Regions from separate parts of the Actinoplanes sp. SE50/110 genome, predicted to be linked through region 1. Evidence: predicted binding sites of a transcription regulator. Region 1 holds the regulator's gene; each other region holds the start of a gene.
The links. Region 1 encodes HrcA, which represses chaperone genes, less so after heat shock. Its sites were predicted from a motif close to GGTTNGCACNCTCNNNNNGAGNGTGCNAACC; they were not measured.

Region 1 (2,243 bases):
TCGGCGCCGGGACGGGTCCGCGGGCGCGGGCCGCGGCTGCCGCCGCCGGCCGCGGTGCCGAAGAACGCGTCCATGATGTCCTGGAAGCCGACGAACGGGCCGGCGCCGCCGGGTCCGCCGCCGGGCATGCCGCCGCCGGGTGCGAGCGGGTCACCGCCGAGATCGACGATCTGCCGCTTCTGGTCGTCGGACAGGACCTCGTAGGCCGCGTTGATGTCCTTGAACTTCTCGTGTGCCTCCGGATCGGGGTTGACGTCCGGATGGTATTGCCGAGCCAGTTTGCGGTAGGCGCGCTTGATCTCGTCGTCGGTGGCTTCCCGGCTCACGCCGAGAATTCCGTAGTAGTCCTTGGCCACGGGGTTTGGAGTCCTCAATGTCTGCGCGGATCCGTCAATTCTGTGCCAACAGGTCGCCAACGTAGCGTGCCACTGCACGAACAGTAGCGATGGTGCCGGGGTAGTCCATCCGGGTCGGCCCCAGCACGCCGAGCCCACCAACGATCGTGGCACCCGGTCCGTAACCGGTGCTGACCACGGACGCCGACCGGAGGTTGTCGATCTCGTTCTCGTCGCCGATCCGGACCCGGGTGGTGCTGGGCTCCAGATCCCCGATCAGCTTGAGCAGGATGACCTCCTCCTCCAGCGCTTCGAGAACGGGGCGCAGCGTGCCCTGAAAGTCCAGCACACCGCCGCGGGTCAGGTTGGCCGTCCCGGCGAGTGCGAGGCGCTCCTCACTCCGGTCGACCAGAGTCTCCAGCAGCACGGTGGCCAGGCAGGCCATGTCACCGCGGCGCTCCGGAGCGCACTCCTCGACGAGTTTCTGCACCAGGGGCGGGGTGTCGGCGAGGCGCTGACCGGCGAGTTTCTCGTTGACCCGGCGGCGCAGGTCCCACACGTCGCCTTCCGGAACCGGGGCGGGCATCTCGACGAGGCGCTGCTCGACCCGGCCGGTGTCGGTGATCATGACGAGCATCAGCCGGGTGGTGGAGATCGGCACCAGCTCCAGGTGCCGCACCGAGGAGCGGGACAGGCTCGGATACTGCACGACCGCGACCTGGCGGGTCAGCGTGGCGAGCAGCCGGACGGTGCGGTGCACCACATCGTCGAGGTCGACGGCACCGACCATGAAGCGCTCGATCGCGCGGCGCTCGGCCGGGCTGAGCGGCTTGATCCGGGTGAGGCGGTCGACGAACAGCCGGTAGCCGGCGTCGGTGGGGACCCGGCCGGCACTGGTGTGCGGCTGCCGGATGTAGCCCTCCTCCTCCAGCACGGCCATGTCGTTGCGCACCGTGGCCGACGAGACGCCCAGCTGATGCCGCTCGACCAGCGCTTTGCTGCCGACCGGCTCGCGAGTCTTGACGTAGTCCTCGACGATTGCCCGCAACACCTCGAGCTTGCGGTCATCCAGACTCATATGACCCCTCCCCCTCTGGCACTCCCGCGGACAGAGTGCCAGTCTACGTCGCCGCTGGCTGCAGCGCGATGATCGAAAGGACGGACCGCTTCCGGTATTTACGGCGGCGGACCTACCGTGACAGTCATGGCGGAACCGAAACAGTACGGCCGACAGCCGCGACCCGGCTACAGCCTGGAGCGGAACTGGGTGATGACGGCACACGTCGGCGGTGCCGCGGGTGCCCTCCTGGGCGGCGTGGCGGGCTGGGTGGCGCCGCTGCTCGCCCTGCTCAACCAGGGTGGCCGGAGTCCGACGGTGCGGGCCGCGGCGGTCCAGGCGCTGAACTTCCAGATCCTCTGGACGATCGTCGCGCTGGTCGGCTGGGCGACCCGGTGGCTCGCGGTGGGCACCGTCATCGTGCCGGTCGCGGCGGCCGTGGCGGTCATCTTCGGCCTGATCGCCGGCACCCGGGCCCTGGGTGGCGAGCCGTACGACTACCCGGCCACCGCGCGGTTCATCAGGGAATGACGTCCCGGATCACCGCATCGGCCAGCAGCCGCCCGTTCAGGGTGAGCACCAACCGGCCCGCGGCGTAGGCCTCCGGATCGAGCAGGCCGTCGTCCAGCGCCTGTTTCGCGGCCTTCGCGTCGACCTTCGCCAGCGTGATGCCCTCCCGCAGGCGGACGCGCAGCATCACATCCTCGACGTGCCGATCCTCGGCGGTCAGCACCTCGCGGCCGTGCCCCGGGGAAAGACCCTCCTGCAAACGCCCGGCGTACGCCGACGGGTGCTTGACGTTCCACCAGCGGACCCCGCCGACGTGGCTGTGCGCCCCCGGCCCCAGCCCC
Region 2 (2,243 bases), 2.1 Mb from region 1:
CTGCTCGACGATCGTCCGCCGCACTGGGATTGATTTTCGACCCCGTGGCGGTACGTCGACGGGTCCTGACGCCCTCCTCCCCGGCGACCGCCGGGGAGGTGCGGATCCGGCTGTCCGGATTCCTCCGCGGTGGCGCTGAGCCGGTCCTTCGACGGTGGCGCTGAGCCGGTCCTTCGACGGTGGCGCTGAGCCGGTCCTTCGACGGTGGCGCTGAGCCGGTCCTTCGACGGCGGCGGTCAGCCGGGCCGGATCAGGATGGCGAAGCCGCTGCCCGGTGGAGTGAGCGCCCGCTGCGCCTGAGCCGGGCCGAGCGCCAGCAGGAGACCGCCGCTTGCCGGGTCATCGGCGCCGGTCACGTCGAGGACCAAGGCGGCGCTGGCGATCGGGGTGCCGTCCGCCCGGTCACCCAGGCGGATGAGGTCGACCCGGTTGCCGGGGTGAACCAGGGCCAGGGCGGTCGGGTCGGCCAGTCGCACCGGTACGCCGACGGTGCCGTCCGGGATCGGTGGCCTGCCTTGCGGGGCCGGGGAGGCGGAGGGGCGGACCGGAGCTCGGGGGCTGCTCGATCGTTTCGCCGGTGCCGGGCCCGCGGTCGTGCAGGACGTCCCCGGGGAACGCGACCAGACCAGGACCGCTGCCGCTGCCGTGGCGAGCAATGCGGTGATCACGGTGAGTCGCAGCAGGGAGCCACGGCCCGGCGCACGCCAGCGCACCGGATCCAGACGTTCCCGGGATCTGCCCATCGTCGTGCCCTCCGTCACCGGTCGCGGGTGTTCCGGCGGGCGACGCTAGGCGATTTCCGGCCCGGCTGCCGCCAGGCCTGTGGACAACCCCGCACTGTGGACGACCGGAGAAATGTCGGTGGGCCGGTTTAGTGTGGGGCCGCGGCAGGAGGAGGCGGGCCTGACGCGGTGTCGCTTGACAACTGGAGAGCGTTCGGAAGGCCGCGCGGATGACCGGCGGCGGCGCACATGGCGAAGGGCGCGCCGGGTGGCACGCCCTTCGGATGGTTCGGTGGATCAGGAGGCGGCGGCGGCCTTCGCGCCGGACGAGGAGCTGGTGGTCGACGAGGATGTCGACGGGGCGCTGCTCGTGGTCGTGGTGGCCGGCGCGGCGGCGGTCGAGGTGCTCTCCGACTTGGTGGAGGTGTCCTTCGCGGTGTCGCCGGAGCCGCCCGACTTCTCGGCGCTGACGCTGCCCGACCGGGAGTCGTTGCGGTAGAAGCCGGAGCCCTTGAAGACGATGCCGACCGAGTTGAACACCTTACGGAGCTTGCCGTGGCAGTTCGGGCATTCGGTCAGCGCCGGGTCGGAGAACGACTGAACGGCTTCGAGCTGCTCACCGCACTCGGTGCAGGCGTACTGGTAGGTAGGCACGGCTCCTCCGGATCTGTCGGCTGCTGGCACTCGCCAACTCCGAGTGCCAATGTTGCGGCATCGGAGGTCAATTCGTCCACTCCGGGCCGGGTCTGAGGCCCGGCGCGCCGCCGGATGTGACGAAGTAGGCGACCCGACGGCTCGGACGCCCCGCTCAGCGGCGGGCGCCAGCGGCCCGGACCTCTCAGGCCGGGCAGGCGATGAAGCCGGCGGACGGGGTGAGCACGCCGTGGACCGGGCGGTCGTGGGGCTCGGACGGGACCCGGTCGAGGATTTCGCCGTCGTGGAGCAGAGCCACCACCAGCGGGCCCGGGGAGGGCAGGCGGGACAGCGCGCGGTCGTAGGAGCCACCCCCGCGACCCATGCGAATGCCGTCGCGGCCCACGGCGAGGGCCGGAACGAGGATGAGGTCGGCCGAGGTGAGCGCGGTGACGCCCAGGCGTGGGCCGGTGGGCTCGTGCAGGCCGCGCGAGGCGGGGGTTAGGGAGCCGGTGTACTCCGCCCAGTCGAGATCGTTGTCGGGCAGCAGGACGGGCAGGAGCAGGCGGCCGCCGGGCGGGAGGGCGGCCCGCAGCAGGTCGGGCAGGGTGGGGCCGCCGGGCTCCGGGCCCGACGGGACATACGCGGCGATGGTTCGGGGGGTGGCGCGCCGTACCAGGGCAAGAATGTGATCGTGAAGTTGGGTGGCGGCGACGGCTCGGTCGGCGGCCGATCGTGATCGACGTGCGGTGAGTAGTTGTGTGCGCAGAGTGATCTTGTCAAAGGGTGATTTTTCCGCAGGACCGGCTAAATCCGACATGCAACACCCCCTTTTGGAAACCGGCAAACGGCGCACACTATGTCAGCATCGCTCCAAAGAGGGCCACT
Region 3 (2,243 bases), 1.9 Mb from region 1:
CGGCAGCCGCACCCCGGTGTCCTGGAAGCCGAGTTTCTCGTAGGCCCGGACGGCCCGGTCGTTGCCGGTCACCACCTCGAGCATCAGCTCGTGCCGCCCGGCCGCGGTGGACCAGTCGGCGATCGCCTCGATCAGGCTGGCCAGCATCTTGCCGCCCCGGGCGGCCGGCGTCAGGTAGACCGAGAAGACGACGGTGACCAGCGGATCGTCCGGGATCGCGGTGCCGCCGGCGTGCCCGAGCAGCGGCCCGTCGCCCGGATCGGTGACGAACTGGGCGAGCTCCGGCCCGTCGGCGGCCATGTCCAGCCGCCGCCGGTAACCCTCGTGCGAGCGGGCGGCGGCCTGGGCGAGGGTCTCCAGGAAGGCGAGCGGACTGTCGGCCAGCATCTCCAGCCGCAGGGCGCGCATCCGCCCGGCGTCACGGGCGGTGATCCGGCGCACCATCCAACTCTCCATGCGTCCTCAGTACTCGCCACGGCGGGTTGCGGCAAGCATGTTGCCGCAAACGGGACCCTCCCACCTGCGGTTGAAGATCTTTAGTCGGTTTGCGGGCCGGGCACCGGGGTTTCGCGGGAAGATGGGGTTTCTTGCACTCGGTACCCGGGAGTGCTAAACAAGTGATTGGCACTCACGAGGTGTGAGTGCCAGCAGGTCGGGACGGTGGGGTTCCGGTCGCGACGCCGCCATCGGCGCCGCGACACGAAACCGGTCGTCGCGGGCTATCCGGCTCGGCCTGAGGACGTCACATCGCCAGGTGGTGACGTCCACAGACTTCCTCAAAGAGTGTGCGGGAGCGGGTCAGACCGGCCCTCACCCGCGAATGTCCAGGAGGACAACGCCGTATGGCCAAGATCATCGCATTCGACGAGGAGGCTCGCCGGGGCCTCGAGCGGGGCATGAACCAGCTCGCCGACGCGGTCAAGGTGACCCTCGGCCCGAAGGGCCGCAACGTCGTTCTCGAGAAGAAGTGGGGCGCCCCCACGATCACCAACGATGGTGTATCCATCGCCAAGGAGATCGAGCTCGAGGACACCTTCGAGAAGATCGGCGCCGAGCTGGTCAAGGAGGTCGCCAAGAAGACCGACGACGTCGCCGGTGACGGCACGACGACGGCGACCGTCCTCGCTCAGGCGCTGGTCCGCGAGGGCCTGCGCAACGTCGCCGCCGGCGCGAACCCGATGGCCCTGAAGCGGGGCATCGAGGCCGCGGTGGCCAGCGTCTCCGAGGGCCTCCAGCAGCTCGCCAAGGATGTGGAGACCAAGGAGCAGATCGCCTCCACCGCCTCCATCTCCGCCGGTGACTCCACGGTCGGCGAGATCATCGCCGAGGCCATGGACAAGGTCGGCAAGGAAGGCGTCATCACCGTCGAGGAGAGCAACACCTTCGGGCTGGAGCTGGAGCTCACCGAGGGTATGCGCTTCGACAAGGGCTACATCTCGGCGTACTTCATGACCGACGCCGAGCGGATGGAGGCCGTCTTCGACGACCCGTACATCCTGATCGCGAACAGCAAGATCTCCAACGTCAAGGACCTGCTGCCGATCCTCGAGAAGGTCATGCAGTCCGGCAAGCCGCTGGTGATCATCGCCGAGGACGTCGAGGGCGAGGCCCTGGCCACCCTGGTCGTCAACAAGGTCCGTGGCACCTTCAAGTCGGTCGCCGTCAAGGCCCCCGGCTTCGGTGACCGCCGCAAGGCCATGCTGGAGGACATCGCCATCCTCACCGGTGGCGCCGTCATCAGCGAGGAGGTCGGCCTCAAGCTGGACGCCGCCGACCTGTCCCTGCTGGGCCAGGCCCGCAAGGTCGTCATCACCAAGGACGAGACCACCGTCGTCGACGGCGCCGGCAACGGCGAGCAGATCCAGGGCCGGGTCAACCAGATCCGCGCCGAGATCGAGCGGTCCGACTCCGACTACGACCGGGAGAAGCTGCAGGAGCGGCTGGCCAAGCTGGCCGGCGGCGTTGCGGTGATCAAGGTCGGCGCGGCCACCGAGGTCGAGCTCAAGGAGCGCAAGCACCGCATCGAGGACGCTGTTCGCAACGCGAAGGCGGCCGTCGAGGAGGGCATCGTGCCCGGTGGTGGCGTCGCCCTGGTGCAGGCCGGCAAGACCGCGTTCGACAAGCTGGACCTGGTCGGCGACGAGGCGACCGGTGCCAACATCGTCAAGGTCGCGCTCGACGCCCCGCTGCGTCAGATCGCCGTGAACGCCGGCCTCGAGGGCGGCGTCGTGGTGGAGAAGGTG

Region 2: the regulator HrcA is predicted to act here: its motif matches at 1,398-1,428, upstream of ACSP50_RS38540 (FmdB family zinc ribbon protein).
Region 3: the regulator HrcA is predicted to act here: its motif matches at 620-650, upstream of groL (chaperonin GroEL).

What each region holds. Positions count from the first base shown of each region.
Region 1 is NZ_LT827010.1:1,468,156-1,470,398, reverse strand. It holds gene dnaJ (molecular chaperone DnaJ) at 1-356, opposite strand, end outside; gene hrcA (heat-inducible transcriptional repressor HrcA) at 391-1,413, opposite strand; gene ACSP50_RS06580 (DUF4870 domain-containing protein) at 1,540-1,923, shown strand; gene hemW (radical SAM family heme chaperone HemW) at 1,913-2,243, opposite strand, start outside.
Region 2 is NZ_LT827010.1:8,630,522-8,632,764, reverse strand. It holds gene ACSP50_RS38550 (hypothetical protein) at 1-33, shown strand, start outside; gene ACSP50_RS38545 (hypothetical protein) at 237-743, opposite strand; gene ACSP50_RS38540 (FmdB family zinc ribbon protein) at 1,020-1,376, opposite strand; gene ACSP50_RS38535 (5-formyltetrahydrofolate cyclo-ligase) at 1,561-2,175, opposite strand.
Region 3 is NZ_LT827010.1:8,790,676-8,792,918, reverse strand. It holds gene ACSP50_RS39400 (GNAT family N-acetyltransferase) at 1-456, opposite strand, end outside; gene groL (chaperonin GroEL) at 843-2,243, shown strand, end outside.